Regions from separate parts of the Paenibacillus sp. FSL H8-0537 genome, predicted to be linked through region 2. Evidence: riboswitches for the same ligand, from Rfam matches in the RefSeq annotation. Region 2 holds a riboswitch; each other region holds the start of a gene.
The links. A riboswitch is a leader RNA that binds a small molecule or an ion and turns the genes downstream of it on or off. The one in region 2 is predicted to bind cyclic di-AMP.
Positions count from the first base shown of each region.

Region 1: another riboswitch for cyclic di-AMP. It lies ahead of kdpA (potassium-transporting ATPase subunit KdpA); the one in region 2 lies ahead of MHB80_RS00145 (ubiquitin-like domain-containing protein).
Region 3: another riboswitch for cyclic di-AMP. It lies ahead of MHB80_RS21180 (hypothetical protein); the one in region 2 lies ahead of MHB80_RS00145 (ubiquitin-like domain-containing protein).

Region 1 is NZ_CP150290.1:6,631,919-6,642,108, forward strand. Features, by position in the region: gene MHB80_RS28105 (response regulator) at 1-1,473, opposite strand, end outside; cyclic di-AMP (ydaO/yuaA leader) riboswitch at 2,348-2,551, shown strand; cyclic di-AMP (ydaO/yuaA leader) riboswitch at 2,656-2,845, shown strand; gene kdpA (potassium-transporting ATPase subunit KdpA) at 3,219-4,898, shown strand; gene kdpB (potassium-transporting ATPase subunit KdpB) at 4,921-6,954, shown strand; gene kdpC (potassium-transporting ATPase subunit KdpC) at 7,061-7,672, shown strand; gene MHB80_RS28125 (histidine kinase) at 7,692-10,058, shown strand; gene MHB80_RS28130 (pectate lyase) at 10,156-10,190, opposite strand, start outside.
Region 2 is NZ_CP150290.1:24,198-34,387, reverse strand. Features, by position in the region: gene ispE (4-(cytidine 5'-diphospho)-2-C-methyl-D-erythritol kinase) at 1-850, opposite strand, end outside; gene MHB80_RS00170 (small, acid-soluble spore protein, alpha/beta type) at 995-1,183, opposite strand; gene MHB80_RS00165 (Veg family protein) at 1,358-1,627, opposite strand; gene yabG (sporulation peptidase YabG) at 1,831-2,721, opposite strand; gene rsmA (16S rRNA (adenine(1518)-N(6)/adenine(1519)-N(6))-dimethyltransferase RsmA) at 2,825-3,739, opposite strand; gene rnmV (ribonuclease M5) at 3,749-4,297, opposite strand; gene MHB80_RS00145 (ubiquitin-like domain-containing protein) at 4,530-5,675, opposite strand; cyclic di-AMP (ydaO/yuaA leader) riboswitch at 5,920-6,127, opposite strand; gene MHB80_RS00140 (TatD family hydrolase) at 6,312-7,085, opposite strand; gene MHB80_RS00135 (HD domain-containing protein) at 7,181-8,476, opposite strand; gene MHB80_RS00130 (AbrB/MazE/SpoVT family DNA-binding domain-containing protein) at 8,757-9,011, shown strand; gene rsmI (16S rRNA (cytidine(1402)-2'-O)-methyltransferase) at 9,131-10,009, opposite strand; gene MHB80_RS00120 (tRNA1(Val) (adenine(37)-N6)-methyltransferase) at 10,041-10,190, opposite strand, start outside.
Region 3 is NZ_CP150290.1:5,024,804-5,034,993, reverse strand. Features, by position in the region: gene MHB80_RS21210 (sugar ABC transporter substrate-binding protein) at 1-229, shown strand, start outside; gene MHB80_RS21205 (glycoside hydrolase family 2 protein) at 386-2,917, shown strand; gene MHB80_RS21200 (glycoside hydrolase family 2 protein) at 2,945-5,500, shown strand; gene MHB80_RS21195 (SDR family oxidoreductase) at 5,640-6,506, opposite strand; gene MHB80_RS21190 (hypothetical protein) at 6,509-7,012, opposite strand; gene MHB80_RS21185 (MarR family transcriptional regulator) at 7,120-7,686, opposite strand; gene MHB80_RS21180 (hypothetical protein) at 7,883-8,302, opposite strand; cyclic di-AMP (ydaO/yuaA leader) riboswitch at 8,307-8,473, opposite strand; gene MHB80_RS21175 (arsenic transporter) at 8,685-10,049, opposite strand; gene MHB80_RS21170 (hypothetical protein) at 10,101-10,190, opposite strand, start outside.

The sequences.
Region 1 (10,190 bases), 400 kb from region 2:
ATAACCGCCGAAGGTCAGCTTCACTTCCTTCTTGAACAGGCTGCTGAAGTAGCCTGCGCTAATATGCAGATGGCTGCACAGCCGGGCAATCGACAGCTCGCTGTCATGGAAGTTTGCCTTTGTATAATGCACTGCTTCCTCAACCAGCTGCTTGTAGGAGCTTTGCCTGCGGCTGGCGATATGATGGCGAATTTTCTCGCAGAGCGACATATACCAGCTTCTCGTCTCCTCAAGCCCGCTAAGCTGCTGCAGCTCCGCATAAATTTGCAGCTCATAGCCCGCTATTTCGTACAGGCTCAGCCCCGCTTCCTTCACCAGCTTCATGATCGCCGTCATCATCTCCAGCATGTACAGCTGGTACTCCCGGTAAGCGGCATTAACGCCTTCAATCTCATCAAAAAGCGCGGCCACCAGCTGCTCCAGCTCCTCATGCGTACCTACGCGCAGGCACCGGACGAGCGCTTGCTCCTTGAGCTCGTCGAATTGCAGCTCCTCGACGTAGCGTGTTTCCACATCGTCAATGCAAATAATCCGGTTGCTGCCCACCAAATTATGATAATCCAGCGCCTGCTGCGCCTCCCCGTAGCCCTGCTTCAGCTGCGCGACATCAGGCAATGCCGAGCTGACCCCAATTGTCACGGGAAAACGCAAGTATTTCCGGATATTTTGCAGCATTTCAGCGAGGCCGCCCAGCGTCCGCTCCATTAGCTCCGTGGCGTCTCCTCCATGTCCAACTGCAAGCAGCGCCACCTGATCCTGATGCAGAAAAACCTTGCCCAGCCCGAGCCTGCCCCACACCTCCTCCGCCACATTGCGAAGGGCAAACAGCTTGAGGTCGAGATCGCTGGAGGCCGCAAGCGAGCTTTCAGCCGTCCGCAGCGGAACACCGGGAAGCGCTTCCAATACATGCGTGTGCAGCACGGACACAATGTACGCCTCCCCCGCCAAATCGAGCTCATATTTCGCTGCCTTCTCCTCAATATGCCGAAGCGGAAGCTTGCGGGAAAGCAGTGACGATAGGAACAGCTCTTTTACGACCGGCAGGCTTGTACGATAATGCTCCTGCAGCAGCTGCATATTTTCCCGTTTCTCACGCTCATCATTGAGCCGCTCCTTCACCTTGTCCATCACCTCAAGCAGCTGCTGCGCGGAAAAAGGCTTTAAAATATACTCATCCACCTGCAAGCCGATCGCCTGCTTGGCATATTCAAATTCATCATAGCCGGAAAAAATAACGATGCGCGTCAGCGGATACGTCTTCCTCGTCCATTCCGCCAGCTCCAAGCCATTCATATACGGCATGCTAATATCCGTCACTACGATGTCCGGCTCCAAACGCTCGATCAGCTCCATCGCTTCCCGACCGTTCGCCGCCGTATCTACGATTTCAAAGCCATGGCGCTCCCATGCAATTTCCTGCAGCAGTCCGCTGCGCGTCTCTTCTTCATCATCCACCAGCAGCACTTTATACATCGTTTATCCCCCCGCTATTTAAATACGCGGCCGAGCAGCCGCTAAGACCTGATACTGTAAGCATGCTATTTATCATATTCGTTTCCGTGTTTTCTGGAAAGAGGGGGGTGCTTTTAGAAGACAAGTGTCTGGTCTCCCCACCTTCAACGGGGCGTAAACCCATAGAAATATAATGACAATCTAATTATGCCCAAGATGGTCTGGCCACCATTGTATTTACATCATACTAGGAGTGTTTCAAGAGCTTGAGGATGAACAAAGTGCTTATAATAAACTGTGCATTGAATCATTAAATGCTTTCACACCGTCCAATGGGGTTGAAAAAGTTTCTAATCGCTTAATCATTAGTTTATTGAGATAACAAACTGCGATTAAATTATTCCCGTTTGTATCCTGCTGTATGAATTATATCTGTTGATTGCAGCATAACTAGGCCCACTGCCTCTGACTAGGTGTGGGCTATTTTGGTTTACTTTGGAAGCATGAAACGGAATCTTTTTACATCACTCTTTTAGCAAATATAAGGAATCATTAGATATATTGACCTTGATGCAGATAAGATGCATTGTAAGCGTTTAAAATCAGGCCAATTCGCTGCATTCGCTCTCTTTTGCGGCGTAAGCTTCCTTTACAGCACTCAAGGCGGGGGAGTATGATTCATAACATGATTGAACCTTTTTTGAAATATAAGAATTTATAAGTTTTGCACTTATAAATAGGCTTATATTTCTCGGACTGAAACGCGCTGCGCCGCCAAAGGAAGGCGATAGCCGTTTCATCTTGAAATATAGGAAAGTATATGTTTTCGTTATCCTTTCTCTATATTTCTAAGGGCAAAGCTCTTCGCTCGTCCCAGAAGGACGACGAAGTCGTTTTTGCTTGATCGCTGAGTCTTCGCGCATTAGGAGAAGAGCGGGGGAACCAAACGCACTGCAAGTGTCCGATGTGAGAGTCGGAGGCCGGCAGCGCAGGGGTGAATCGTTTGCAGGAGTATCATGAAACTCCAGGCAAATGTAGGGCGACTCTCACCGCCCGAATCCGACAGCTAACCTCGTAAGCGCAGGTGTAGAGAGGAATGGTGAACGATTGTGACCTTGTAAATCAGGCCACAGAGCGTCATACGCCTCTGTGGTTTTTTGTTGTCTTTTTATGAAAATAGCACTCGCAACATCGGCAGATATTTTGTTTCAAACGCTGAGTTCTGCACTGCCGCAGAAACGGGGGAACCATCGACGGCTCTCTGTCATTGTCCAATGGACGATTGCAGGGAGCGTCACGGGGTGAATCGCAAGGGCACGAAAAGTGCCAAGCGTAGGGCGTCTCTCGCGCCCGAATCCGACAGCTAACCTCGCAAGCGTCAACGGGAGAGGCCACACTTACACTTATCGCAGAGCGAATCAGGGGCGCATAATGCCCGGATGAAGGAAGCTGCGGGTGAAGAGTCCTCTTTGCCCAAGGCTTCTTTTTTGTTGCCTTTTTTTGCAAAATGACCAGAGGAAAATTGAAATAAGGAGCGCTGCAGCTATGCTGGATATCGGAATGGCTTTGACCTTAATCGCAGCTTTCGGGCTGATTGCCGGATTTATACGCTGGTGCGACCGATCCATTAGCGAAACGGAGGAACGGGGATGATTGTCATATTGCTCGTTACAGGAGCTTTGCTGGTGTATCTCGTCTACGCCTTGCTTCATCCAGAGAAATTTTAACAAATAACGTTTCATCATTGATGCAAGGGAGGAACAGCTGTGGACGTCCTGCAAATGGCGGTAGTCATCGGTATTATCATGCTGATCGCGAAGCCGCTTGGGCATTATTTATATTCCGTGTTTTCAAACGTTCCGAACCGTACCGACAAGCTGTTTGGGCGAGTCGAAGCGGTCATTTATTCCGTGATTGGACTCAAAAATCGCCAAGGCATGACCTGGAAAAAATATGCGCTCAGCTTTATTACACTCAATTTCATACTCGTAGCTATCAGCTATGTGCTGCTGCGACTGCAAAGCGGCCTGCCGCTTAATCCGAACGGGATCAGCAGCATGGAGCCTACGCTCGTCCTAAATACGGTCATCAGCTTTATGACCAATACGAATCTCCAGCATTACAGCGGTGAGACGGGGCTGACGTATTTTGCGCAAATGGCGGTCATTACGATGATGATGTTTACGTCAGCCGCCACCGGCTTTTCCGTCGCCGTCGCCTTCGTGCGCGGCATTACGAGCAAGGGCGGAACGCTCGGCAACTTTTTCGAGGATTTCGTCAAAGCGCATACGCGGATTTTCTTCCCGCTGGCTATTGTCATTACGCTGCTGCTTGTGGCGCTGCAAGTGCCGCAAACGCTTAGCCCTACCTTGACCGTTACGACGCTTACGGGCGCGGTTCAGCATATAGCCATCGGGCCAATCGCTTCGCTGGAGTCGATTAAGCATCTCGGTACGAATGGCGGCGGTTTTTTCGGAGCCAACTCCGCCCATCCGTTCGAAAATCCTAACCCGCTGACGAATGTCATTGAGATTTTGTCCATGTGGGCGCTGCCTGCCGCGCTGCCCTTCATGTACGGTCGGTTTGCGAAAAGCAGCAAGCAGGGCTGGGTTATTTTTTCGGCGATGATGGCATTGTTTCTGATCTTTCTTACGATTTCCTATACGGCTGAAAAAAGCGGCAACCCGCTGATCGCCACGCTCGGCATCGACGCTTCGCAAGGCAGCATGGAGGGCAAGGAGGTACGCTTCGGCATCGCCCAATCCGCGCTGTTCACAACGGTAACAACGGCGGCCACGACCGGCTCGGTCAATTCAATGCACGATACACTCACTCCGCTTGGCGGACTCGTTCCCCTTGCACAGATGATGCTGAACGTCGTCTTTGGCGGCAAAGGTGTCGGGCTCGTCAATATGCTGATGTATGCGATGCTGACGGTGTTCATTTGCGGGCTCATGGTCGGACGGACACCCGAGTTTCTGGGGCGAAAAATAGAACCGCGCGAAATGAAGCTGATTGCCATCACCATTCTCGTGCATCCGTTTATTATTCTCGCGCCAACGGCGGTGGCTTTTCTGACCGATCTGGGGCAAGGCGCTATATCCAATTCGGGCTTTCATGGCATTACGCAGGTGCTGTATGAATATACGTCCTCGGCCGCAAACAACGGCTCCGGGTTTGAAGGGCTTGCCGACAATACGCCTTTCTGGAATATAACGACAGGACTCGTGATGTTTTTCGGCAGATATATGTCGATGATTGCGCTGCTGGCTGTAGCCGGCTCACTTAGCCGCAAGCAGTGGGTACCAGAAACGATTGGCACGTTCCGCACGGACAATTCGCTGTTTGCGGTTATGCTAATGGGCGTCGTTATTTTGATCGGTGCGCTCACGTTTCTGCCCGTCATTGTCACAGGGCCAATTGCCGAGTTTTTAACGATCCGTTAAAGGGAAATGAGGGGTAAGCGTTATGAATGACCAACGTGCTAAAAAACGATTCACAAGGCCGCTTGTGACCGAGGCGCTGAAGATGAGCCTCCTCAAGCTGAATCCGGTTCATATGATAAAAAATCCGGTCATGTTCGTTGTTGAGATTGGAACGCTGATCGTTCTGCTCATGACCGTATTTCCAGGCTACTTCGACTCGCAGGAACGCATCGGCTTCAACTTGACTGTTTTCATTATTTTGCTGTTTACGGTGCTGTTCGCCAATTTTGCCGAGGCGTTAGCAGAAGGCCGCGGCAAAGCACAGGCCGGCTCGTTGAAAAAATCAAAGCAGGAAATGATGGCGAATAAGCTGCTGGGCGACAGCATTCAAATTGTCCCTTCTACGGAGCTTCGCAAAGGGGATATCGTCATCGTCTCGCAAGGAGAAATGATTCCCGGAGACGGCGAGGTCATTGAAGGCCTCGCTTCCGTCGATGAATCGGCTATTACCGGCGAATCAGCCCCCGTCATCAAGGAGGCCGGCGGCGATTTCAACTCCGTGACGGGCGGGACGCGGGTGATCAGCGATCACATCAAAATGCGAATCACGAGCGAGCCCGGCGAAACGTTTATCGATCGGATGATCGCTCTCGTCGAAGGGGCAAAGCGGCAAAAAACGCCGAATGAAATTGCCCTGAACACGCTGCTCATCAGCCTGACAATTATTTTCCTCATCGTCGTCGTCACGCTTGGCCCCATTGTCGCTTATGCGGGAATCAATCTAGAAATTCCCGTTCTTATCGCACTGCTCGTCTGCCTCATTCCGACGACGATTGGCGGCCTGCTGTCCGCCATCGGCATTGCGGGCATGGACCGGGTCACCCAGTTCAATGTGCTGGCGATGTCCGGGAAGGCGGTCGAAGCAGCTGGCGACATCAATACGATGATTTTGGATAAAACTGGGACGATCACCTTCGGCAATCGGATGGCTAGCGAAATCAATCCGGTGGGCGCCGCTGGAGCAGATGAAGCAGCGGCATGGGCCGCTATTTCCTCCCTGCAAGATGAAACGCCAGAAGGACGCTCGGTGCTGGAATGGATGAAAAAGCACAATAAAACCTATGATGCCGCGCTTGGCGATAACGGACAATTCGTTCCCTTTCAAGCCGAGACGCGCATGAGCGGTATCGATTTGGCCGATGGAAGGCTCGTGCGCAAAGGAGCCGTTGAAGCGATTCGCGGGTGGGTGCTCGCCCAAGGAGGAGATATACCCGCTGATCTGGCTCAGGAGACCGAACGGATCGCCAAGGAAGGCGGCACTCCGCTTGCCATCGCCGTCGATCAGCATATATTCGGCTTGATTTATTTGAAGGATACGGTCAAGCCGGGCATGAAGGAGCGGTTCGAGCAGCTGCGAACGATGGGCATCAAAACCATTATGTGTACGGGCGACAATCCATTTACGGCGGCTACCATCGCCAGAGAAGCAGGCGTCGACGATTTTATTGCCGAAAGCAAGCCGGAGGATAAAATCGCCGTCATCCGCCGCGAGCAAGCGGAAGGCAAGCTGGTCGCCATGACCGGAGACGGAACGAATGACGCGCCCGCACTCGCGCAGGCCGATGTCGGCCTGGCGATGAACAGCGGCACGACGGCCGCCAAGGAAGCAGCCAATATGGTTGATTTGGATTCCGACCCATCCAAAATTATTGAGGTCGTATCAATCGGCAAGCAGCTGCTTATGACGCGCGGCGCGCTCACGACCTTCAGCATTGCCAATGACGTTGCCAAATATTTCGCCATCATTCCAGCGATGTTTATGCTGGCGATTCCGCAAATGCAGGCGCTGAATGTGATGCAGCTCGGCTCGCCGCTGTCGGCAATTTTGTCGGCGCTCATCTTTAATGCGATCATTATTCCGCTGCTCATTCCGCTAGCGATGAAGGGCGTCACCTATCGTCCGCTCAGCGCCGCCCGCCTGCTTAGCCGCAATCTGCTCATTTACGGGCTCGGCGGAATAATCGCGCCGTTCATCGGCATCAAGCTCATCGATATGATGGTCCATATTTGGATTTAATGGTGCCCAGCTAGGCTGCGGCATTTTAATGAAACGAACTGCTAATTAGAAAGAAGGGAATTGTGCTATGCATGCTATTTTAAAAAGAAAACGTCCATTGCCACCTATGTCATCTGCTTCTTCTTTATCAGCGGGGCCCTCTTCCTTCTCCGTAATCAGGGTATCGCTGCGCGCCAGCCTGCTGTTCCTGCTTCTTTGCGGTGTCGTGTATCCGCTCGTGAGCACGGGAGCTGCGCAGCTGCTGTTCCCGGCTCAGGCAAATGGCAGCCTGCTCAAGGATAGCGCAGGCAGCGTCGTTGGTTCGTCGCTGATCGGTCAGCCTTTCAGCGATCAGCGCTATTTTCAGGGGCGGGTATCGAGCATAGATTATAAGGCGGAAGCCTCCGGCTCTAATAACTATGCCCCCTCCAATCCGGAGCTGCTAGAGCGCATGAAAGCATCTATCGCCCAGTGGCAGCAGGATAATCCGGCCGTTCCGCTGGAGCAGCTGCCCGTAGCGCTAATAAGCAACTCCGGCTCCGGTCTAGACCCGGATATTACCCCGCAGTCGGCGCTCGTGCAGGTGCCAAGGATCAGCAGGCTGACGGGCCTGCCCACTGCCGAGCTGGAAGCACTCGTTAAGAAGCATACGAAAGGCCGCGCGCTCGGCCTCTTCGGTGACCAACGCGTCAATGTGCTGGAGCTGAATCTGTCCTTATCCACACGAATCGGCAAATAAAAGAGAAGGCGGGAGCAGGATGCCACCGTATCAACGCAAGACGCCGGAGGAGATATTGGCTTCTATCTCCCGGCTGCATAAAGGACGCCTGAAAATTATTATCGGCTCGGTCGCGGGCTCCGGAAAAACGTATCATCTGCTGCAGGAAGGCAGGCTGCTGAAGCAGCAGGACATTGATGTCGTCCTTTGCGTAGTAACGCCGAGTCCGCTTACGGATAGGAATCAAACGGTGCTTGAGTCCGAGCTGGAGCATGTCCCCAGCATTAAGTGGCAGCGCGATGGCAAGGAGCAGCAGGATTTGCCGCTGGAGGCGCTGCTTGCCCGCAACCCGGAGGTCGTGCTCGTCGATGGCCTCGCCCATCGCAACCGTATGTGCGCCCGCTTCCAGACGCGGCTGGAGGACATTCAATATTTGCTGGAGCATGGCATCAGCATCATTACGACGATTAACGTGTACGAGCTTGAGGGCGAGGACGGGGTTATTTTCAAAATGACGGGCATTCGTGCGGAGGAGACGGTCCCGGCGGATACGCTGGAATGGGCCGATGAGGTTCGCCTCATTGATGTATCTCCAGAGACGATGCTGAGCCGGATAGAAGAGGGGCTGCTCGGCAGCCCCCTCCATCCGGCTATGCGGCTGCGCGGCAATCTGGCTGTCCTGCGCGAAGTCGCGCTCTGCCTCATGGCGGAGGGTGTTCACGAAACGCTGGAAAAGCATCGCGAAGCGCTGGGCTTAAGCGGCCCGTCAGGAGTTGCCGAGCGGATTGTTGTTTCGGCGCAATATCACTTCAATGGCTCCCTCTATGTGCGCCGAGGCCAGCAAATTGCCAAGCGGCTGCACGGCGAGCTCGCCGTCGTCACCTTTCGGCTGCCGGGCCGCAGCCTGCTGAGGGAGCAGCAAACGATCAAACGCTCGATGCAAAAGCTGGTGGCGAAAGTCGGCGGCACGTTCGAGGAGCTCCCCCTAGCGCATGCGCGTAAGCTGCCCGCCGCACTTGTAGAATATGCAACGCGGCAGCATGCGACGCGCATTGTGATGGGCCATTCCAAGAAAAAAGCATGGCAGGAGCGTTTGCAAGGCTCCATCGTCAACCGCGTGCTACGCAAAATACGGAACATCGACGTGTTTGTGATGACGGATCGGGCGGAGCATGAGGGAGAACGAATTTTGCCCGTTAAAACCCGCTGGGGCGGACAGGAGGCGCTTTTTCACCGGCTGAATACCCGCGAAATAGAGGAACAAGCGCAGCTCATGCGTCAGGGCACGTTCAAAATTTATATCGGTGCCGCTCCCGGCGTCGGGAAAACGTACAAAATGCTCCAGGAAGGCAACATTCTTAAGCGCAAAGGCGTGGATGTCGTCATCGGCTGGCTGGAAACGCATGGACGCAAGGAAACGGCAGAGCAGGTCGGCGGCTTGTCGATTTTGCCCCGAGCAGCTATTCCCTACGGGGCAGTCAGGCTTGAGGAAATGGACACAGCGGCTCTTATCGCTCGCCGCCCTGAGGTTGTGCTTGTGGATGAGCTTGCCCATACGAATGTGCCGGGGAGTAGGCTTAAGAAAAGGTACGAAGATATTTTGCTGCTGCTGGAAAACGGGATTTCCGTTATTTCCACCGTCAACGTGCAGCATGTGGAAAGCTTGAATGATGCGGTTGAGCAGCTGACTGGTGTACGGGTGAGAGAAACGGTGCCGGATGCGATTTTACAAATGGCTACTGAAATTGAGCTCATAGACGTTACGCCCCAAATGCTGGCGCAGCGCATGCGTGAAGGTAAAATTTACAGGCTGGAAAAGGTTGAGCAGGCGCTGGGCTCTTTTTTCAAAATCGGAAATTTGATTGCCTTGCGAGAGCTGGCACTGCGCGAAATTGCAGATGATGTTGATGAACGGCTGGAGTCATGGAAACGCGGACCTTCGCTTCGGGGACCTTGGCGCAAGCGCGAGGTGATTTTTGTATGCATCGATTTGGGCGATCAGGCGGAAAGGCTTATTCGCCGCGGCTTTCGCATCGCTCACCGCTTGAAGGCAGAATGGCATGTCCACTATGTGCACAGCAGTAAAATGCAGCAAACCGAGACGCAGCAAAAGCGGCTCCAAACACTACGGCAGCTATGCGAGCGGCTTGGAGGTCAACTAGCTGTAAGTGCTGCGAACAAACGCCAAGAGATTAGCGGGATTTTGCTGCAAAAAATAAACGCCCTGCAAGCAACTCAGCTCATTATTGGGCAGTCGCGCAGGAAGCCGTGGCAGACGCTCTTCCGCCAAACGATTGTGCATGATATGCTGCGCTCCGCCCGACATATAGATATGTTAATTGTCGCAAAATGGGAAACAGAGCCCATGCCGCCTAATCTCGGCACAGACCCTGTTAAAGATGTATAAACAGGCTTACTTACGGGGGGCGGTCATCTTTTCGAGCTGATGGAGCGTTGCAGCAGCCTTAAGCGGGCTGCGACAACGTTCCAGCTGAAAGGAGTTCCTAATAAGCCGTGTTTCCAGATTGGCTGGTTTTGC
Region 2 (10,190 bases):
TTAGCATTCTTACCACGTAAACTTCCTTGCAAAAACCGCGCAGCCCATTATAAATACGCGGAAGCTTACCTTCTTTCGATACTAGCCCGAATACCGTCGGCCCGCTGCCTGACATTAACACGCCATCCGCTCCGAGACGAATCATGCTTTCCTTGAGCTGGCGCACCTCCGGATATAGATCAAGCGTTACCGATTCCAGCACATTGCCAAGTCCCCCACACACATCGGCGAAGGAACCGCGCTGAATAGCTGACACCATGTCGGCAGCAGACGGATGCTGGTCAATGCCCGCTACTCGAAACTTGCCATACACGTCTGCAGTGGAAACATTGATTGGGGGCTTCGCAAGGACGACCCAGCACTGCGGCGGACTTTCGATCGGCTCCAGACGCTCGCCGCGTCCGGTAGCGATGGCAGTCCCGCCGGTTACGCAGAACGGAACGTCGGAGCCAAGCTCCGCTCCAAGCGTGCACAGCTCTTGCTCAGGGATGTTCAGCTGCCACAGCCTGTTCAGCCCTCTAAGGGCTGCTGCCGCGTCGCTGCTGCCGCCAGCAAGGCCAGCGGCAACCGGAATCTTTTTGTCCAAATGAATATATACACCTTTACGCACATCATAGCGGTCTTTAATAAGCCGCGCTGCCTGAAACGCCAGGTTCTTCTCATCTAAAGGTATGTAGCCGGCCTGGCTCGATATGATAATCGTGTCGCGCGGCAGCTCCTGCATTTCGAGACGGTCTGCAAGGTCTACCATCGTCATGATCATCTCGACCTCGTGGAAGCCATCTTCACGCTTGCGAAGCACATCGAGCAACAAATTGATTTTAGCCGGAGCTTTTTCATAAATTTTCATCCTAAGCTCTCCCGTTCCTATCATTAACTTATCCAATATTATAGCAAACGGGCAGAAGAAAAGCTAAGAGTCCTGCCGCTCATATACAGAGCGGCGACTCTTAGCCGATTATTGCCGTTTTTGCGTTGCATTCCAGGTGCCCAGTTAAGGGCGATTGATTCCATTTGCCGCGGCTTGCTCCGCCATCTGGATCGCCCGCTTGACCATATTGCCAGCATCTTTGGCGCGAATGCCGCCCCAGCCTTCTTTTTGCACCGTATCATAAAAACCTAGATCCTTTGCCAGCTCATACTTCAATTCCTCGGACATTACACTGCGTCTTCTACGGCTCATGCGTGAGGTCCTCCCATGCTGCTGAATTGGTTATGCCCCCTTAGTATGCGACAACCCAGCCGCCCTATACGCTTGACCACCAACCGACCGCTTCCAGCTTGGAAAATGAAAAAAAACGCGAAGAACTGTCGTCTCCGCGTTTAGTATAGCCTACCGGCATCTATAGATCTGATGTTATGTCTGGGTAATTCGGACTTGACCTTCATCATTGCATACGGTCACTTCCACCGACTCCGTCAGTATATCCGCATAACTGTAGGAAACACGCTTGAATGACTGCGATTCCTGATCCAGTTTAACAATGAAAACAGAAGGGTAGGTTTCTTCCAACACACCGGTGCGCTCAACGGTCTTACGACGACCGCCATTTGCTCGCAGACGAATCTTGGAGCCCACATGAGCTTCCAAATTGCGTTTTATATCCAGTAGGGCATTTTTTGCCATTGTCCACTACCACCTCTTTCCTTGTCCATTATAACAAAATGGAGAGGGGTTGTCAAACAAAGCAAAATATTATATCAGTCAACTTATTTAATTGTCAACGGTGTTTTCATCCATTTTTATCATTCCATGAATAATTTATCGAAAAATTATAAAATCAATGGAGCCGAGAACGGTTGCGAGTCTCAACTGCACTCGGCCATTTGTTAAGAAATGCTTTGCAAGGATGACTCTGCTGCCTTAATTTTAGGCTTTGGCAAGCCAATGCGGTACCTTCCCAGCGTCTCAATGCCGCCTACGCCATCAATACCGCTGATCGTGCCATGAATGACATCTGCCAGGTTAATGGTATCGCGTATGGACGTATAGCTTGCTTTGATTGCAATGTATACCGGGTCTAACGCATGAATCAAAATTCTCCCGGGCGAGCTTGCGAAGTTCGAGCCGGCTTGCAGCAGCGCTTCAAAATGCGACTGGCACGCTCCTGCAATGACGACAAGGCCGTCGCGATTCTTCTCGTAATCCCGCGCTACGCGGACCGCGTTATAGAAGCTCTGCGAGTTTTTATAGCTGCTCAGGCTGTGTAGATCTGCTTCCAGCCTTGTTTTCAGCACGCCGTCATGCCCCGTAATGACCACAATGTCCGGCTTCACTTGAGGCAGCAGCCGATAAAGCAAATCAGCCATTTGTGACTCATGCGCATGCACGCCATGCGCCGGTACGTTCATCGTCTGGTACAGCTGCATGCTTTTACGCAAATAATTGCCGTCACCGTCCAAATGCAGCACTTTGCCGGGCACCTCGAAGAAAGGCTGGCTTTGTGGCATCGCATGCCGAATATCCGCCTTCACCTGAACGGCCATTTGCTCATGCTGCTGACGTATGCGGCTGAGCGAGTCATTTACTTTCACTCGGACCAGCTGCGTAGCTTTTTCTTTCTTTGGATCGCGAACAACCGATAAATCAGGAATCGGTGCATCCGCAAGCAATCGGTAATCCGTGCCTTTCAACAGGGCATGATCCGTTCGAACAGCTTCTACGCGGAATAGCACGTCACCGCCATACGATTTGCGGACGACCAGCTCCCCTTGCTCCATAGGTAAATCACCTCTTCGTCTATCCTATGGGCAAATGGCGTGTAGTGTGCGGAAAAATCAAACGGGCGCCCCGGAGCTATTGCCCGGCGGCGCCCATCTTTATTTAGCCTCTCCAGCCCACTTCCAAAAATGCGCGGCTGATCTTGGCGAATTCCTCCAGCGACAGTGTTTCACCCCGCCGCGCAGGATCGATCGCAAGCCCCTGCAGGAGCGTTGTCAGCGCCTCCCGCTGTTCTTTGCCCACAAGCGCCGTCAAATTGTTGTAGAGCGTCTTGCGGCGCTGTGCGAAGCTGGCCTGCACAATGCGGAAGAAATGTGCCTCATCGGGCACATCAACAGCCGGCTTGTCCCGCAGCGCAAGCTTAATAACCGCCGAGTCTACGTTCGGCTGAGGTATGAACACCGTATGAGGAACTGTACAGACGAGCTTAGGCTCGCAATAATACTGTACAGCCACGCTCAGGCTGCCATATTCCTTTCCGCCCGGCTTCGCTGCCATCCGCTGTGCGACTTCCTTCTGGATCATGACGACGATATTTTCCAGCGGCAGGCGCTCCTCCAGCAGCTTCATCAGAATCGGTGTCGTCACGTAATAAGGCAGGTTCGCCACGACGCTAACGCCCGTTACGCCGCTGAAACGCTCTTCGAACAGCTGCTTCAGGTCTAGCTTGAGCACATCGCCGTGCACAATGCCCACATTCGCCTCGTTTTCGAAAATATCATGCAAAATCGGAATGAGCCGATTGTCGATTTCAACAGCGGTTACGGTACCCGCAACTGCCGCAAGGCGCTGCGTCAACGCTCCAATACCAGGGCCGATCTCAAGTGCCCCTTTTGTCTCGTCAAGCTCAGCTGCACTGACTATATTGTTTAATATATTTTGGTCAATGAGAAAGTTTTGTCCTAAGCTCTTTTTAAAGGAAAACCCGTACTTTGCTATTATTTCCTTCGTCCGTTTAGGCGTGGCTACCTCTGCGGTCTTAACCGCGCTTTTATTCAACCCTTGTTGCTCCGTCATACGCCCTCATCACCCCTGTTCCTGTTGTTCCATGGCTTGCAGCGCCTTCTCAAACTCCTCGCGCGTAATGCAAAAGCTTGTGCAGCGCTTATAGAACTGCTTCCCGTTAGCGTAGCCGATGCCCAGCAGCTTGCCCATAACCAGCCGCCGCTTCGCCGCTTCCTCATGCACGATTAAGCCAGCCGCCATCAAATCATCCCAAGTAATGGCCCCCACGCTTGCAGCCGTTTCTGTCCGCAGCTCCGAGAGCGCCTGCCTGATTGCATCAGGAGCCGCATTCTCAATGCCGATATCCCCTTTATAGGAGGCCAGCTCCTGCGGTAAAAAAGCATGCTTGCAGCCCGGCACGCGCTGAGCGACGATTTTGCGAATACGCTCTCCTGCATGGTCCGGATCTGTAAATATAATAACGCCACGGCGCTCCTGTGCCAGCGCAATGCGCCGCAGCACATCCTCGCCAATGGCCGATCCATTCGTCTCTATCGTATCGGCTTCAACGGCCCGCTTAATCGCCACCGTATCCTCTTTGCCTTCTACTACAATCATTTCCTTGATCACATCGAACAATCCTTTCGCAAAGGGAAACTTATACATGCATATATTTCAAAAGAATGGGCGATTGCTGCAACAACAACCCGCTCATTCGCGTCTGTTTTATTATACCCCCAATTAGCTATTCAAGCGAATCTTACGCAAACAAAAAGAAGAGGCAAGGCCTCTTCCGTAACCTGTCATATTTAGCTTATGATTGCGATAAACTAGAGCACAATCCATAAAGAACTGATGCTAATTAGCTAAGAGATGGCTTATTAGGACCAATCACATAGACGGTAAAACCTTTTTTCTTCCCGAATTGATTAGCTTGCTTTTCACTGTCAAAATACACATCGATCTTACTGCCCTTGATCGCACTTCCGGTATCTTCAGCGCGGCGGAAACCAATACCTTCGATGTACACCCACCAACCGAGTGGAATGACATCCGGGTCCACGGCAATCGTCCGTCCTTCCGATACTTTAGCACCTGAAGCCGTAATACCGTAATCCGGGTGGCCTTCGCTCTTGCCCGTCGAAGCTAAGCCAGCTGAATAAGCCGTCAAGGTGACGTTGCTAAGCACCTTTTTGGATGTGAGCGTGGTGCCGTCTACCGTTACATTGTTGCTGGTTGTCGCTGTGGACAGCACAGTAACCTTAGGCTCCGGCTTTTTCGTACCGATTGCAACGACCTGATTAACCGCAGCCGATTCGACTACCTTGTCTACCACTTTCTTGGAGACTAGCACGCCATCTTCGAACTGCTTCTCAATTTTGATCGTTACGACGCCTTCTTTGCCCGTCTGCACAACCTTCTCCTTGCCTACTTCCAGGTTCGGATCTTCCTTCTTCACAATGGTGAACGGTGTTGTGCTGGACGACTTGCCAAGCTTCGTATCGACGCGAATGACCGTTACGGTCATATCCGCGCTGACGCCCGAGCCAAGCGAAGGTAATACTTTATCATCATCTTCAACAGGAATATTTAATTTCTTTATCGCTGCCTGCACGGTTTTCTCTGTCGTGTACACCGTTGATGTCTTGCCATCAGCTTTTACAAGTAGCGGTACCGCATGCTTAATTTCAAAGCGGTCCCCTTCCTTTACTGCCGTATTCAGAGGTACAGATACCTCGTCATGCGGGCCAATTGTAATAGCTTGTTCATCCAGTAGGCGTTGCAGGACCCATTGCTTCGTTGAAACAACAGTTTCTTGTCCATTCACTACTACGGATACGCTTTTGTCAGCCGATCCGTACAACAACACCAAAAACATGAAAGTCATAGCGATTGAGATCGTAGTACTCAAAAGAATCAAACGCAAGTTTTCACGCTTCCATCGCAATGCGAAAGACATGCTGGATGATCGTTTCCCATGGGTCTCACTTGCTTGAATAATGCCCACTTCATCGGTCCTCCTTCATAGCCCCGCCGTCGAATTACGCATGATACCATTGACGCGACTATAGTATATTGGCGTGCTTATAGCACGCTCCAGTATATTTCCTCTGCAACCTCCTAGATTTACCCTATGACGACGGTTTACCCAATATTCAAAAATAAAAAGAAAGCCCGTCGACAGAGGATCTGTATCGTGGCTTCCCGGGAACGTCGAATAGACTATTCAGGAATGGTGGATGCACGAGGTTGATCACTCTCTATAAACGCTTACGAGGTTAGCTGTCGGGTTCGGGCAAGAGAGCTGCCCTATCGTCGGAAGAATGCTCATGGCAATCCCCGCCAAATTCACCCCTAGAAGAAATTCAAGTGCGCGTGCAATGTGATCCGCAATTTCCTCACAGCATCGTGCCTGGTTCCCCCGCTCTCCAAAGTTCGAAGATTAAGCGCAAACTGGAAATCCAATACAAAAATTTAAAGCTCTGAAATGAATCATACCTTCATCGGAGCCTAATTGTAAAGATCAGATAAAAACCGATTTAAGCGAAATTTTAGGATATTTACGGAAAAGAGAGTCTATTTCAGCATGAAAAATTAGTTTTATCGCCGGAAAGGTCACTTATTCTCGCTTTTATAGCCGTTTTTACTCAATTCCAAAACATTTTTTACCGTTTTCGGTCGTCAAATTGGCGATTTCGGCCACTGATTTTCCTAATATTTCTGCTGCCGCTTCCGCAACGAGCGACACATAAGACGTCTCATTTCGTTTCCCACGGAATGGATGTGGGGTCAAATATGGAGCATCCGTTTCGATCAAAATTCGGTCACTCGGAACCATCGCAAGCACCTCTTTTGGCACCCTTGCATTTTTGAATGTAAGCGGTCCACCGAACGAAATATAGAAGTTCATATCTAGGCATTTTTGAGCCGTTTCTGGACTCCCGGAAAAACAATGCATAATGCCTCCGACTTCAGATGCATTTTCCTCCTTCAGTAGCTTGACAACATCCTCATGAGCATCGCGATTATGAATAATAATTGGTTTTTTCAGCTTTTTGGCTAATCGAATTTGCTCGCGAAATACACGGTGTTGTACGTCCTTAGGGGACGTATCCCAATGGTAATCCAGTCCGATTTCGCCAATGGCTACCACTTTGGGATTAGAACACAGATCCTCAATCCAATTAAGATCCTCTGGCAGCATATCTATGCTGTCAACGGGATGCCAGCCGACCGCGGCGTATATAAAATCATATTTTTCTGCAAGTGCAAGCGTAGTTGGAATCGTTTCCCTATTAAAACCAATATTGACCATTAAATCCACCCCTGCTGCACGCGCTCTTTCGATAACGGCTTCGCGGTCTTCGTCAAAATGCGGGGAGTCCAAATGCGTGTGTGTGTCGAATAAAGAAATCATAGCTCAGCAAACTCCTTCTATATTATAGTTTAAGGTGAAGCGGTCGAAAGCCGTCCGAGAAATATAGAGAAAGTATGGCAAAATCATATACTTTCCTATATTTTAAATAACTTTCGTACTTTATCGCTTAATTGATCAGCGGAAGCGCGCAGCTTCTCTTCCGGATAATACAAATGGGACTGGCCCTGATGAAGCCCAGTGATGGAACGAATGATGTCGGATTTCGTGGAAATTTCACTGACAGCCTCATACCCGTCCATTAACAAAATCGGTGTCTTTTCCTCTTTTCCGCCTTTTTTCGTATCAGGCTGATACACATCATATGGTTGATCAAATGGAAAATCAATTTCCATATGGTAATCCGGATTCAATCCGATCGCTGCAAATTGTTGTCTTACTTCATTAAAGAGGCTAATATCCGGTTTATCCAGCATAATGTATTTATATAGGCGACGCGTCAGAAAACGATCACATAGCTCTGCGAGCAGCTCATCGCCTTCGTCGCCCCATTCTGTAAAGGCCGTCTGCAAATAGGCCTCATCCAGCTTCAAATATTGTTTAACTGCAATTGTCCCGTCAAGCAGCCGTTTCAGCGGCTCCGGCATCCAGCCAAAAGCATAGCCACCCTCATAAAGCTCCTTCGCTCTACGAAATATTTGTCTAAGGATGATTTCCGAGCTTCTCGTCACCGGATGAAAATAAATTTGCCAATACATTTGATAGCGGGACATCAAATAATGCTCTACGGCGTGCATGCCGCTTTCTTTAACAACGATCTTTCCATCTATAGGACGGAGCACGCGCAAAATCCGCTCCAGGTCAAAGTTGCCGTAATTAACGCCTGTAAAATAGGCATCCCTCAATAAATAGTCCATACGGTCCGCATCAAGCTGGCTGGAAATCAACCCGCTGACAATTGGATTTGGATAAGTCTTATTAATAACAGCAGTTACATGTTCAGGAAAGTCGTCTGCTACATTTCGTAGTACACGATTGACCTCGGTATCCTCGAGCAGAATGCTGCAGGTCCACTGCTCGTGATGGGTATCGAATACTTGCTCCAACGAATGGGAAAATGGCCCGTGACCAACGTCATGCAGCAGAGCAGCGCAAAGCGCCAACAGCCGCTCCTCCTGCGGCCAGCCGGGAAAACCATTGCGCTCGAATTGTGAAATAATTTTTCTAGTGATTTCATACACGCCAAGGGAATGGGAGAATCGGCTGTGTTCAGCGCCATGAAAAGTGAGATAAGAGGTTCCAAGCTGCCGTATACGCCGTAATCTTTGAAACTCCTTCGTGTTGATTAAATCCCATATTGTCTGATCCTGAACATAAATATATTTATGAACGGGGTCCTTAAACACCTTTTCCTCCGATAGCTGTCGGTTCATTCAACAAATCAACTCCTTTTGTTCTCTGGTTCGACATAAAAAAGTAAAAAATATGTCGAAGAATGTCGCAAAACAGTTTCCAAAATGTCGAAGCTGTTGTATTCTATAGTAAGAGTAATATGACCTTACTATATAGTCAAATTCCCTTAGTAGCTGCATTTTTCTTCAATAATTTCAGTTGACTATTATGGGAAACGTTGGTATTATAGTAGACATAAAAAGAGAAACTATGTCGAAAAGTGACGAATACACTTTTTGATGAGAGGGGAAACAAATTATTATGATGAAGTCCACAGGTATTGTCCGTAAGGTTGATGAATTAGGTCGCGTTGTTATTCCTATCGAGCTTCGCCGTACGCTTGGTATCGGAGAGAAAGATGCACTAGAGATTTATGTAGACGGCGAGCGCATTATGTTGAAGAAATACGAGCCAGCTTGTATCTTCTGTGGTAACGCTGAGAACGTATCTTACTTCAAAGGAAAAATTGTTTGTCACATTTGTTTATCAGAAATGCCTTCACCTGTGACAAAATAAAAAAAATAGGTTATAATAACCTTATTCAACTAGTTAATTCTAACCTTTTAATACTCCTTATTGCCTTCCTGCGCTAGAACCCGGCCAGGAAGGTCTTTTTTTCTCTATTTTTTGTTTTTCTAGCGGTTTACTTCATTATAAACATCACGTTTTGATAGACCACGATCTGTAGCCGCCTTTTTAATCGCATCCTTACGTCCAAGCTCTGCTTCATAATGCTGCACATGCTCTTCCATGCTCAGCTCCGCCCACCAAGCGGCAGCAAGTTCCCCCGTATTCTCATCCGAGTTACTTCCTTCTATTATAAGACAGTACTCCCCTAAAGGCGGATTTTCCTCAATCCAAGCGATACATTCCGTTACTGTCCCACGCACCATTTCTTCAAAACGTTTCGTCAGCTCCCGCACCATCGCGATGCGGCGATCTCCCAGATGCTCCAGTATGGCCTCCAGTGTCTTTCGTAAGCGATGCGGCGACTCATACAGCATCAAGGTGCCTTCCTGTGCATGAAGCTGAAGCAGCCACTTCGCAAGCGACCGTTTCTCGCGCGGCGGAAATCCCGCAAACATAAAACGCTCCGTTGGCAAGCCGGATACAATTAAAGCCGACAAGGCCGCATTTGCACCAGGAATCGGAACGACAAAAATACCCTGCTCCACCGCCTCGGCTACTAAATCCGCACCGGGATCGGAGACAGCAGGCAGCCCCGCGTCGCTTACAAGAGCAATGGATTGGCCCTCTTGCAGTAATCTTATAAGCTCAGTGCCACTCGCTTGCTTATTATGTTCATGATAGCTGACAAGGCGTGTCGCAATTTCAAAATGGGAAAGAAGCTTACGTGTCTGTCTCGTATCCTCGGCAGCTATAAGATCAACTTCTTTCAACGTGCGAATCGCGCGAAAGGTCATATCCTCTAAGTTTCCGATTGGTGTTCCGACTAAATATAACGTCCCGGCACCATTTTGCTGTGGCCCGCTAAAGCTTTTTTGTACAAACATTGTTGAGCCCTCCTTCTAGCATTCCACTAGGCTAAGTATCATATACCATAATCGGCGGCAGCAGCCTCAGCTCTGGTCTTCCATCACGCATAGCCTCAATAAGCACCATATTCGCTTCGCCATTTTTATTCGGATGAATGAACTGTACCCGCTTCGGCTCCAGCTTATACTTGCGCATCGT
Region 3 (10,190 bases), 2.0 Mb from region 2:
AGAGCTCGAGCCGACGCTTACGTCCGGCGACTTGTTTGCTAAAGAGCTGCTTGAAGCGGCAAAACCGAAAGCATTGCCTTTCTATCCAGCTCCAGCGGGTGCGGAGGATTTCGTAAAAACCTACAAATCCGAGATGGAAGCGGTTATGTTTGGCCAAGCCACATTGGAAGAGGCTTATCAAACGCTGCTCGATAAAGGGAAAGACGCAGAAGCGAAGCTGAACAAATAAGGATAGCGAACCGGAAATGTAAAAAAAGCACGGCGAAAAAGCCATAGCGCGAAGAAGGCCCAGCTAAAAATCGCAAGCGATTGGAGGCGGGTCTTTTCGCGCTTCACGTATTTTTTTCAACACACATATAGAGATAAATTGGAGGAGGAGAGCCATATGAAAATAACAGACTGGCGGTTGCAGCATTTTGAAGTAGGGGAGAAGCCTCCTCTTCAGGTGGCGGCACCTGGACTTGACGACCGTTTTTGGATGACGGCGAAGGTTCCCGGGGATGTGCATTCCACTCTGATTGATCGGCGCATTATTGAGCATCCCTATTTTGGGCATAACGACATCAAATGTCGCTGGATCGAGCAGAAGGAGTGGTGGTATCGAGCGCAGTTCGACTATGAGGTTCATGAGGGTCAAGGGGAGCGGCATGAGCTGATTTTTGAAGGCTTGGATACATTTGCGACGATCTTCGTCAATGGACTCGAAGTGGGTACGGCGGAAAATATGCATCGCATTTATGTTTTTGATGTGACGAGGGTTGTGCGTCCAGGCAAAAATGCCATTGCTGTCCGTTTTGACCCGCTGCATTTGCATCATCAGGATAAGGAGCCATTCCAGTGGTCCTCCTATACAAAGGAACGTCCATGGCTGCGCAAGGCCGCGATGAACTTCGGCTGGGACTGGGGGCCACGAATGGTCACCGTCGGCATTTGGGGCAGCGTTCGTCTGGAGCGCAGACGTGCCGCTAAGCTCGGCAGTGTATTCGTTCAAACGTTATCGGCTGGCAAGGAAGAAGCGGCTTTGAAAGTAGCAGTTGATACGGTTGCCTATCACAAGCTGGCGCAGCTGACTGCTGAAATCAAGCTGTTTACGAGAGAGGGAGAGGTTGCGGCATCCGCAGCGATTTCCTTGAAAGGCGGGCACGAAGCATCGGCGGAGCTGGCTGTAAAGCAACCGCAGCTATGGTGGTCGCATGATCTTGGCGAGCCGTATTTGTATGAGCTGGAGGTGCAGCTGTTTGCGGATGGTGAGCAGGTTGACAGCTATCGCAAGCGCTGCGGCATCCGGACAATTGAGCTGCAGCTGGAGGATGAGGCTGGAAAGCCCGCTTTTGCCTTCCTGCTGAACGGCGTCAAGCTGTTCGCCAAAGGCTCCAACTGGATTCCGGCTGACAGCTTTATTGGAGCGGTGAAGGACAAGCGCTATACCGATCTCATCGAGCTGGCTGTCGATTCCAATATGAATATGCTGCGCATTTGGGCTGGCGGCATCTATGAGAAGGATGTTTTTTACGAGGAATGCGATCGTCTTGGTGTACTCGTCTGGCAGGATTTTGCCTTTGCGAATGCACTATTCCCAGATTTCAACCGTAATTTCATGGAAAATGTGAAGCAGGAAGCGATCGATAATGTGAAGCGTCTGCGCAATCATCCGTCGCTTGCTTTATGGTGCGGCAACAACGAAATTGACTGGCTGTATGACATGAAGTCGGCTGGCGGGGATATTACTTGTCCCTTCTATGGCGAGAGCATCTACCATGAGCTGCTGCCGGAAGTGCTGGAGCAGTATGACAGCAGCAGGCCGTATTGGCCGTCGTCGCCATATGGCGGCAATGATGCCAACGATCCTGATGTCGGTGACCGCCACAATTGGCAAGTATGGCATGGCTCGGTGTATCCGCGCAAATTCGGCGAGGCGCCGCTGCTTGATTACAGCATTGAAGGCGTTACGTTCAAAAATTATAAAAAAGATTTCACTCTGTTCAGCAGCGAGTTCGGCATGCACGCATCTGCGAACCGCTATACGCTGGAGCGCTATATCCCGGAAGGCGAATTTTATTGGGGCAGCGTAGAGATGGCGCATCGCAACAAGGATACGAACCATCAGAAGGGCATTTTGCTCATGGATGGTTATACAGGCATTCCGCAAAATATCGAAGAATATATGAACTTCTCCATGCTCACGCAGGCGGAGGGCTTAAAATATGGCATTGAGCATTACAGGCGCAATAAGCACCGCACCAGCGGATCGCTCGTCTGGCAGCATAATGACAGCTGGCCAGGCACCAGCTGGTCGCTGATTGACTATGAGCTGCTGCCGAAGGCTTCTTTTTATTATGCGAAAAAGTTTTATCATCCACTCCTGCTGTCGCTCGATTATGAGCCAGGGCAGCCGCTCTGCGTATGGGCAGTTAATGACCGGCTGGAAGCGTATGAGGGCGAAGTGCTGTTCAAGTGTTATACGCAGGAAGGCGCCTTGATGTATGAGCAGAGCTTTGACGTCAATCTGCCGCCGAATACGGCAATTCAAATTGGCGAGCTTGCAGAGGCAGTAGTGCTAGGCAATGCTGCGCCAGAGCAGGTCATTGTGAAGCTGTCCGCTCCTCGGTGGGACGCGCCGGACAATTATTATTATTTACGTGATCATCGAGAGCTCAGCTTGCCGGACAGCATCCTTGCAGCGACGTTTAATGAGAAGGAGCAGACGGTTTCGATAGCTGCTTCGGGCGGTGCGGCGCGCCTGGTGAAAATCGCTGTGAAGCAGGGCAACATCCGCTTCAGCGATAACTATTTTGACCTGCTGCCCGGTGAATCGGTTACGGTCACCTTGCAGCAAGCAGACGGACAGCCGCTGCGATCTGAGACGCTGGAAGTGTCAGCTCTCAACGCTGACAAGGCTGAAATACATTTTAACTAAACGAATATAACGTTTGTGGAGGTCGCGATGAACGAAGCGAATAGAACTTTATCTGATTGGAGCTTTAGAGCATGCGGGGAGAAGGAATGGCTGCCAGCGACTGTGCCGGGAAACGTGCATATGGATCTTCTGCGGCAGGAAAAAATAGGCCATCCGTTTTACGGGACGAATGAGCATGGACTGCAGTGGATTGACAAGCAGGATTGGGAGTATAGGGCGACGTTCGGCGTAACGCCGGAAATGCTCGCACAATCGCAGCTTGAGCTGGTTTTTACAGGACTAGATACGTATGCTGATGTGTACGTAAATGGCAAGCATATGCTGTCGGCGGACAATATGTTCCGCAGCTGGAAAATCAATGTTAAGCCGGTTTTACAGCCGGAGGGCAATGTGATAACCGTCAAATTTCGTTCGCCTATTAACGAGGATTTGCCAAAGCTTGAGAAGCTGGGCTACTCGCTTCCAGCGACGAATGACCAATCAGAGCTTGGCGGGCTTGGCGACAAGAAGCTTAGTGTTTTTGCCCGCAAGGCTCCTTATCATTATGGCTGGGACTGGGGCCCGCGCTTTGTGACGAGCGGCATTTGGAAAGAAGTTAAGCTCGTTGCCTGGTCGGATGTACGACTGACCGATCTATATATCGAGCAGCAGGAAATAACGTCTGTTCAAGCGAGTCTCAGGATTGTCGCAGAGGTCGAATGCGAGCAGACTTGGCAAGGGGTACTGCGGGTTGAGGCAGACGGCAGGCGCTGGGAGCAGCAGGTTAAGCTGGACGCGGGATTGCAGACGGTGAAGCTGGCGGCGTCTATTACCGAGCCGCGGCTTTGGTGGTGCCGAGGCCTCGGCAAGCCGGAGCTCTATCATTTTAAAGCACTGCTTGTGCAAGCAAAGGATGGAGTCGAGCAGTCTGTTAGCAGCCGAAGTGTAACGACGGGTTTGCGGGCAGTGAAGCTGGTAACCGATCAAGATGAGCAGGGCCATGCTTTTTATATCGAGCTAAACGGCGTTCCGGTGTTCGCCAAAGGCGCTAATCATATTCCAAATGACAGCTTTCTGCCTGATGTGACGTATGAGCGCTACCGTCATGAAATTGCGAGTGCTGCGCTATCGAATATGAATATGCTCCGTATATGGGGTGGCGGCATTTATGAAGCGGATGTGTTTTATGAGCTTTGTGATGAGTACGGCTTGCTCGTCTGGCAGGATTTCATGTTCGCTTGCAGCATGTATCCCGGAGATGAGGCTTTTCTGGAAAATGTGCGTCTGGAAGCGGAGGAAAACGTTCGGCGTCTGCGCAATCACCCCTGTATCGCCTTATGGTGCGGCAACAACGAAATCGATACAGCCTGGTCGCATTATGATGACAATATGGGCTGGGGCTGGAAGCGCGATTATACGCCGGAGCAGCGGGAGCAGCTGTGGGCCGATTATGAGGCGATTTTCCATCGGATTTTGCCGCAGACGGTCGCTGGGCTTGGCAATGGTATTGCGTATTGGCCTTCATCGCCGATGCGCGGGCTGACGGGAGACGGGGAGCAGCATGCTTTCAACCTGTCCAAGAGCGGCGATATTCACTACTGGGGCGTCTGGCATAACGTAGAGCCCTTTGAAAAATACAACGTCCACGTAGGCCGCTTTATGAGCGAATACGGCTTTCAATCGTTCCCTGAGCTGCAGACGGTGCAGCAGTATGCGGAGGAAGCGGATATGGCAATTGAATCGGAGGTTATGCTGGCGCATCAGAAAAACGCGCGCGGCAACCAGCTGATCAAGGAATATATGGATATGTATTTGCGCCAGCCGAAGGATTTTTCGGCATTTCTGTATTTGAGCCAAGTGCTGCAGGCGGAAGCGATGAAGACAGCGATTGAGGCTCATAGGCGGAAAAAGCCATTTTGCATGGGGACGTTATATTGGCAAATGAACGATTGCTGGCCCGTTGCCTCATGGGCGGGAATGGACTATTATGGGCGCTGGAAGGCGCTACAATATTATGCGGGACGCAGCTTCCGTGACATAATGTTATCCTTCGATGATACTAGTGGCGGCCGCGTTGATTGCTATGTATTGTCAGATCAAAATGACCCTTTCATCGGCGAGCTTGGGCTAGAGCTGTGCTCCTTCGCCGGCGAGGTGCTGAAGAGATTTGCTGTTCCCGTGTCGCTTCAGCCGAATAAGGGCCACATTGCCTGCTCCTTTGAGCTAAAGGCGCTGCTTCCAGAAGGTATTGAGCCAGGCTCAGTTGTTCTGGCAGCCAAGCTTAGGCAGGGTGGACTGCTTGTGGAGAAAAAGGAGCATTATTTCAGGCCGATGAAGGAGCTTGCACTTATAGCTCCTGCCATTAAGGTAAGCGACGTTGAAGGCAGCGGCGGCACAGCCTTTGTTCTGGAGACGAATATGCTGGCGAAGCAGGTTCGACTTTCCGCGTCCATCGAGGGCATTTTTAGTGACAACTATTTCGATTTGCTGCCGAATGAACCGCGTACGATCACGTTTTACGCGCGAAATCCGCAAGGGGATCAGGCTTTCATTACTGCATCACCGGGCGAGCTTGCCGTCCATTCGATGACCGATTTTATTTAAGGTGGAAATAAAGTATTGGACTGAAAAATAAAACTGAAAAATAAAGTTGTAGACCGAAAATGATTTAACGACTGGATGAAATTCTGCGAATTCATGAGTCTGAGTAAGGCGGAAATTTCATAATAGGTGGACTCCGCCTCTACCGGAAATGTTCAACATACTCATGCAGAAAGGCCTCTAGCGTTCGTGGCTCTCTGCCGAGCAAGCGCTGCACAGTATCATTTGGAATTTCTGGCACCACCGTAGACATGGTTTGAATTTCCACAACATGGTGCGCGAGCCAAGGAGGCATATTCCCATGCTCGATAAGATTGCGAAGCAGTACTTGTGGTTCCATGTTGATGTAGCTTATTGGCCGATTAAGCAGGGCAGATAGTTGACTCGCGATCTGGGGATAATTGAAAATTTCCGAACCAGTAAGCGTATATATTTGGCCTGATATCTTGCGATTGGTAAGAACCTCTGCGGCAACATCTGCGATATCGCGACAGTCAATGAAGTTACACGGTGAATCGCCCATGGAGCCGAAGAAAACATTTTGGGTTGTGATCGTTGGTGCAAGGCGCAGCAAGTTTTGCATGAACGCATAAGGGCGCAGCACGGTGTGGGTGAGACTCGATTCCCTCAGCGTTTTCTCGATTTCTTGATGCCAGCCCGCCACTGCCACTGGCGAGCTGTGCTCAAAGGCAGGGCTGGATATTTTTACGATATGTTTGATTCCAGATTCTGCGGCAAGCTGAATGATTGAAGTTTCCAATTCGATTTGTCTCGGACTGTTGGACATGGCAAGGAAGAGCTGGCTAGCACCTGTAAACGCGCGGCGCAGCGATTCGGGGTCGGAAGCATCCGCCGATGCGACCATGATAGTCGATCGGCCTTTTTCTCCGATCTGATCACGCAGCTTCTCTGGCTCTCTGCTCAGCGCCTTGGCGGGTACGCCAAGATCAACTAAACGTTTCAAAAGCGCACTTCCTATCGTACCTGTTGCTCCCATAATAACTATCATTTTTATCTTCTCCTTTTGGTTGAAAAATGAGTTGTGGCGGCAAGACGCCACCGCCATGTCACTATCGTGCTTGCTATGAAACCAGATAATGGGAAATCGGTCCAGACACGACCGACCCAGGCCAAGTGATGGCTCGGATTCATAAATTCTAGTAAAACAGATGTCAACCATGCGGCGTATAGGCCAAACAAGGACCCGGCCAATGCGAACATCCCTACCACAACCAAGTGAGGTGCATTGATGACCCATCGTATACGGCCCACTCGGCTGCGCAACAAAAGGCCAATCATTAAGGCCATCAAGGCCGATGCACCACCGATTGTGGTCAATGCCCCTATTTGAAGACCCCTATCGGCAGTAACCAATCCCCCGATACCTGCCATGCTGGCAGGAGCAGCATAGGCCATGACAACTTCACGCCACAGTATAAAAATCTTTTTCTTGGAACTCGTAGTCTTGATGCCGTAAACAGCATCTGTCTGATTCGGGTATTTCATCTTGTTCATTTAGCTGCTCCCTCTTCCTTGATATCGTTCAACGATTGCTTTCAGTGAAATATAATTAGCGTCCTAACTATATAAGGATAAAAATAGGCTAGCTTTACTAGCCCATTCTAATCATTACTGATGTTTCCCTTTGGATTCGAGCCTAGTTCGCCCGTAAGAGCTGAGATGCCTTGTGTAACTCGGCCTAGCAAGTCGAGAAATACGCTGCGCTCATCGATATTGAGCAAGCCCACCATTGCTTCCAACCGAGCGAAATGCTCAGGAGCCATTTCACGAAGCTTCTTCGCTCCTGCTTCCGTCAATATGACCGATCTCTGACGCCCATCATCTGAGCTTGATCTCCGAGATACTAGCCCATCTCGTTCCAGGGTGTCGATAAGACCTGTCACTGTAGCACGTGTAACGCCTAGATGCTCCGCTAATTGCGAAGGCAATTCTTCTCCTTCGTTATCTTCAAGATCTGCCAATAAACGATATCGACTTGTTGATAAACCGAATCTAGAGAAATGAATCTCCGAGGCATGTCCAAGCTTGACTCCCGCTGCCATTAGTCTAGACGCGACGAGTATAGCCTGCGCGTCTATGTCTAGGTTATAGCGATCAATCTGACGCTTGGATTGTACTAGTGAAGGAATAGCGTCAATGTCATTTATTATTTTATTATTGTTGTTCATATATATAGTATGGTTCCTAATTACTTTGATGTCAACACATTTATATAACCTATCAATAGCCCGCCATTCTTCCTATCTGGAACTAAAACTTTATTTTCTTTCCATAGGAGAACAAGCAGCCGATAAAAAAGGAACCTTTCCGCCAGCTGAATCATGGCGGGGAAGGTTCCTTTGTGTCAGGTCGATCCAAAATAGGCTAAAAAATAGAAAGATAGAATAACGAGCGGTTAAGTAAAATAGGTTCCTCGGAAGTGTTGTCATCCGGTTCAATTTCTGCCGTCCAGTGTTTGAGATGGTGAATGGCGTGATCGAACAGGTTGTACACACTGTGTTGATCAGCTTGCTCGCTCCGAAGCGAACGGCCTGTTATGGACAAGGTGCCGATAAAGCTGCTCAGCGTGCTGCACCACAGGCCCCAATCGTTAGGGCGTTCCATTTCGTCTACAAAAGTCTCGCCAAAGCCAATGCCTTTGTCCGTCGTTACCCGCAAGCAGGCACGGTTTCCAGCGGCGTCTACATTGAGTGCTGGAATGACAAACAGCTCAATGCGCTTGACCGTAAGCTTCATTGCGTGCTTCGCCTTAGGCGGAGCGTCCGGCGCATGAAGGACAATCATATTCATCTCTCCTCACGTTCGCTTACGGAGTTAGCTGTCGGATTCGGGCCAGAGAGCTGCCCTACCAGTGCGCGAAGGCACCGGATTCACCCCTTGCGATTCAAGCTGTCGCTTCAATCACGTCGTTGGTTCCCCCGCTTTTTCAATTGAAAAATTAAGCGATTAATAATAGAGTGCCAGAATTCGGCTAGGGATATATATTAAACCTTAATGGCTCATTTGTAAACCTTTTAGCAGTAAAATAAAAAAATGCTGCTGCCTCAAGTGAAAACGAGCGCTGCCGTTATTTGGCGGCAACACTCGTTTTCTGCAGAAATAACTGCTGAATTATGAGTACAGCAGTTAATGGTGAACTGACCGCTCATGTAGAAGTTGTCGTGAGTTAATGCATAGGGAAGATCCAGCCAACCCATAAAGCAAGAATAACGAGAGTAAACAGCAGAACAGGCGGAATGACGACAATCGTTACTTTGACATAATCCATCCAATTGATTTTTACCTTGGCTTTCTGTACAAGATTCATCCAAATGAGCGAGGCTAGCGTGCCTATCGGTAAAATGAGTGAGCCAATATCGCTCCCAATGACGCTGGCGAGGTAGGCGATTTTGAGTGAAAGCGGATCGAGGTTCATTTCCGTGAGGGTGATCGTGCCGATCATGAGCGCGGGGTGATTGTTGACAAGTGTAGACATGGCGGAGACAAGCCCTCCGATTAAAATGCTTGCATTCATCAGGCTTCCCATGACAAGCGGCTCGAACACCTGCACGAGTAATTGCGTCAGACCAATATTGTGCAGGCCATAAATAATGATATACATGGCGAAGGCGAAAATGAGTATATGCCACGGAATTTTACGCAAAATGTCGTTCGGCGGCATTTTCAAGTAAACCCAGCGCCAACTAAGGAGCAGCAGGGAGCCGAAAACAGCGACCCACTCAACGGGGATATGCAAATAGGAGGCAGCAAATAAGCTTAGCCGGACAGAGAAGACGAAAAGCAGAATCAATTTCATAAAGCGGCTGCTGTATTTGGGATATGCAGGCTTGCTTCCGTTAGGTGTGAGTAAAGGATGGTAGCCAGATTGAATAGGGACAATTGTAATCGTATGGGGGACTTGCCGGGGAAGCTGATGGTAAAAGTAGAAGAACAGCAGCAGGCTGAGCAGCAGCAGACCAATTGTAGCGGGGATAAACATCATGACGGTATGCATGTACAAATCCATGCCGACGATTTTCAGCGCAATCAGATTTACAATATTGCTTACTCCGATTGGGGCGCTGGAGGCGGTAGCGATTAATGCTCCTGAAAGCAGGTATGGAATTTTTTGGTGATTTTTCAGTCCCATGTGATGCAGCATAATGAGCAAAATCGGGGTCGTGATAAGAATGCTGCCGTCATTGTTGAAAAATAGCGTCATCAGAAAACACATCAGGTTTACATACCAGAACAATCTGAGTCCTGAGCCACGTGCTCGAATGGCAAGCCCTTCGGCAGCCCAGATAAAGAAGCCAAAGCTCTCCAGCACGATTGCCATTACGATCGTCGCCATAATGGTGATGGCTGCTCCACTAACGGTGGCGCTAATATGCGCCAGGTCCGTCAACGAGACGACTCCGCTCAATAGGACGAGTATGGCGCCAAACGTAGCAGGAATGGCTTCATTCAGTCCTCTGGGACGCCACAAAATGAGCAAGATCGTGAAGAGGAAGGCAAACAGGGAAACGATAATGGAAGGTAGCGAGATCAAATGTTAATCACCTCGAATTCTTGGTTAAATTCATAGTGAAGCAGAAAAGGGTTATTCGTTTGCGGCAGCTGCATTATGCTGAGCGGCTTCTACGCGGCTGCTTTCATAGCGTATATCGGCTGCCGTAGAGGATAGAGATAT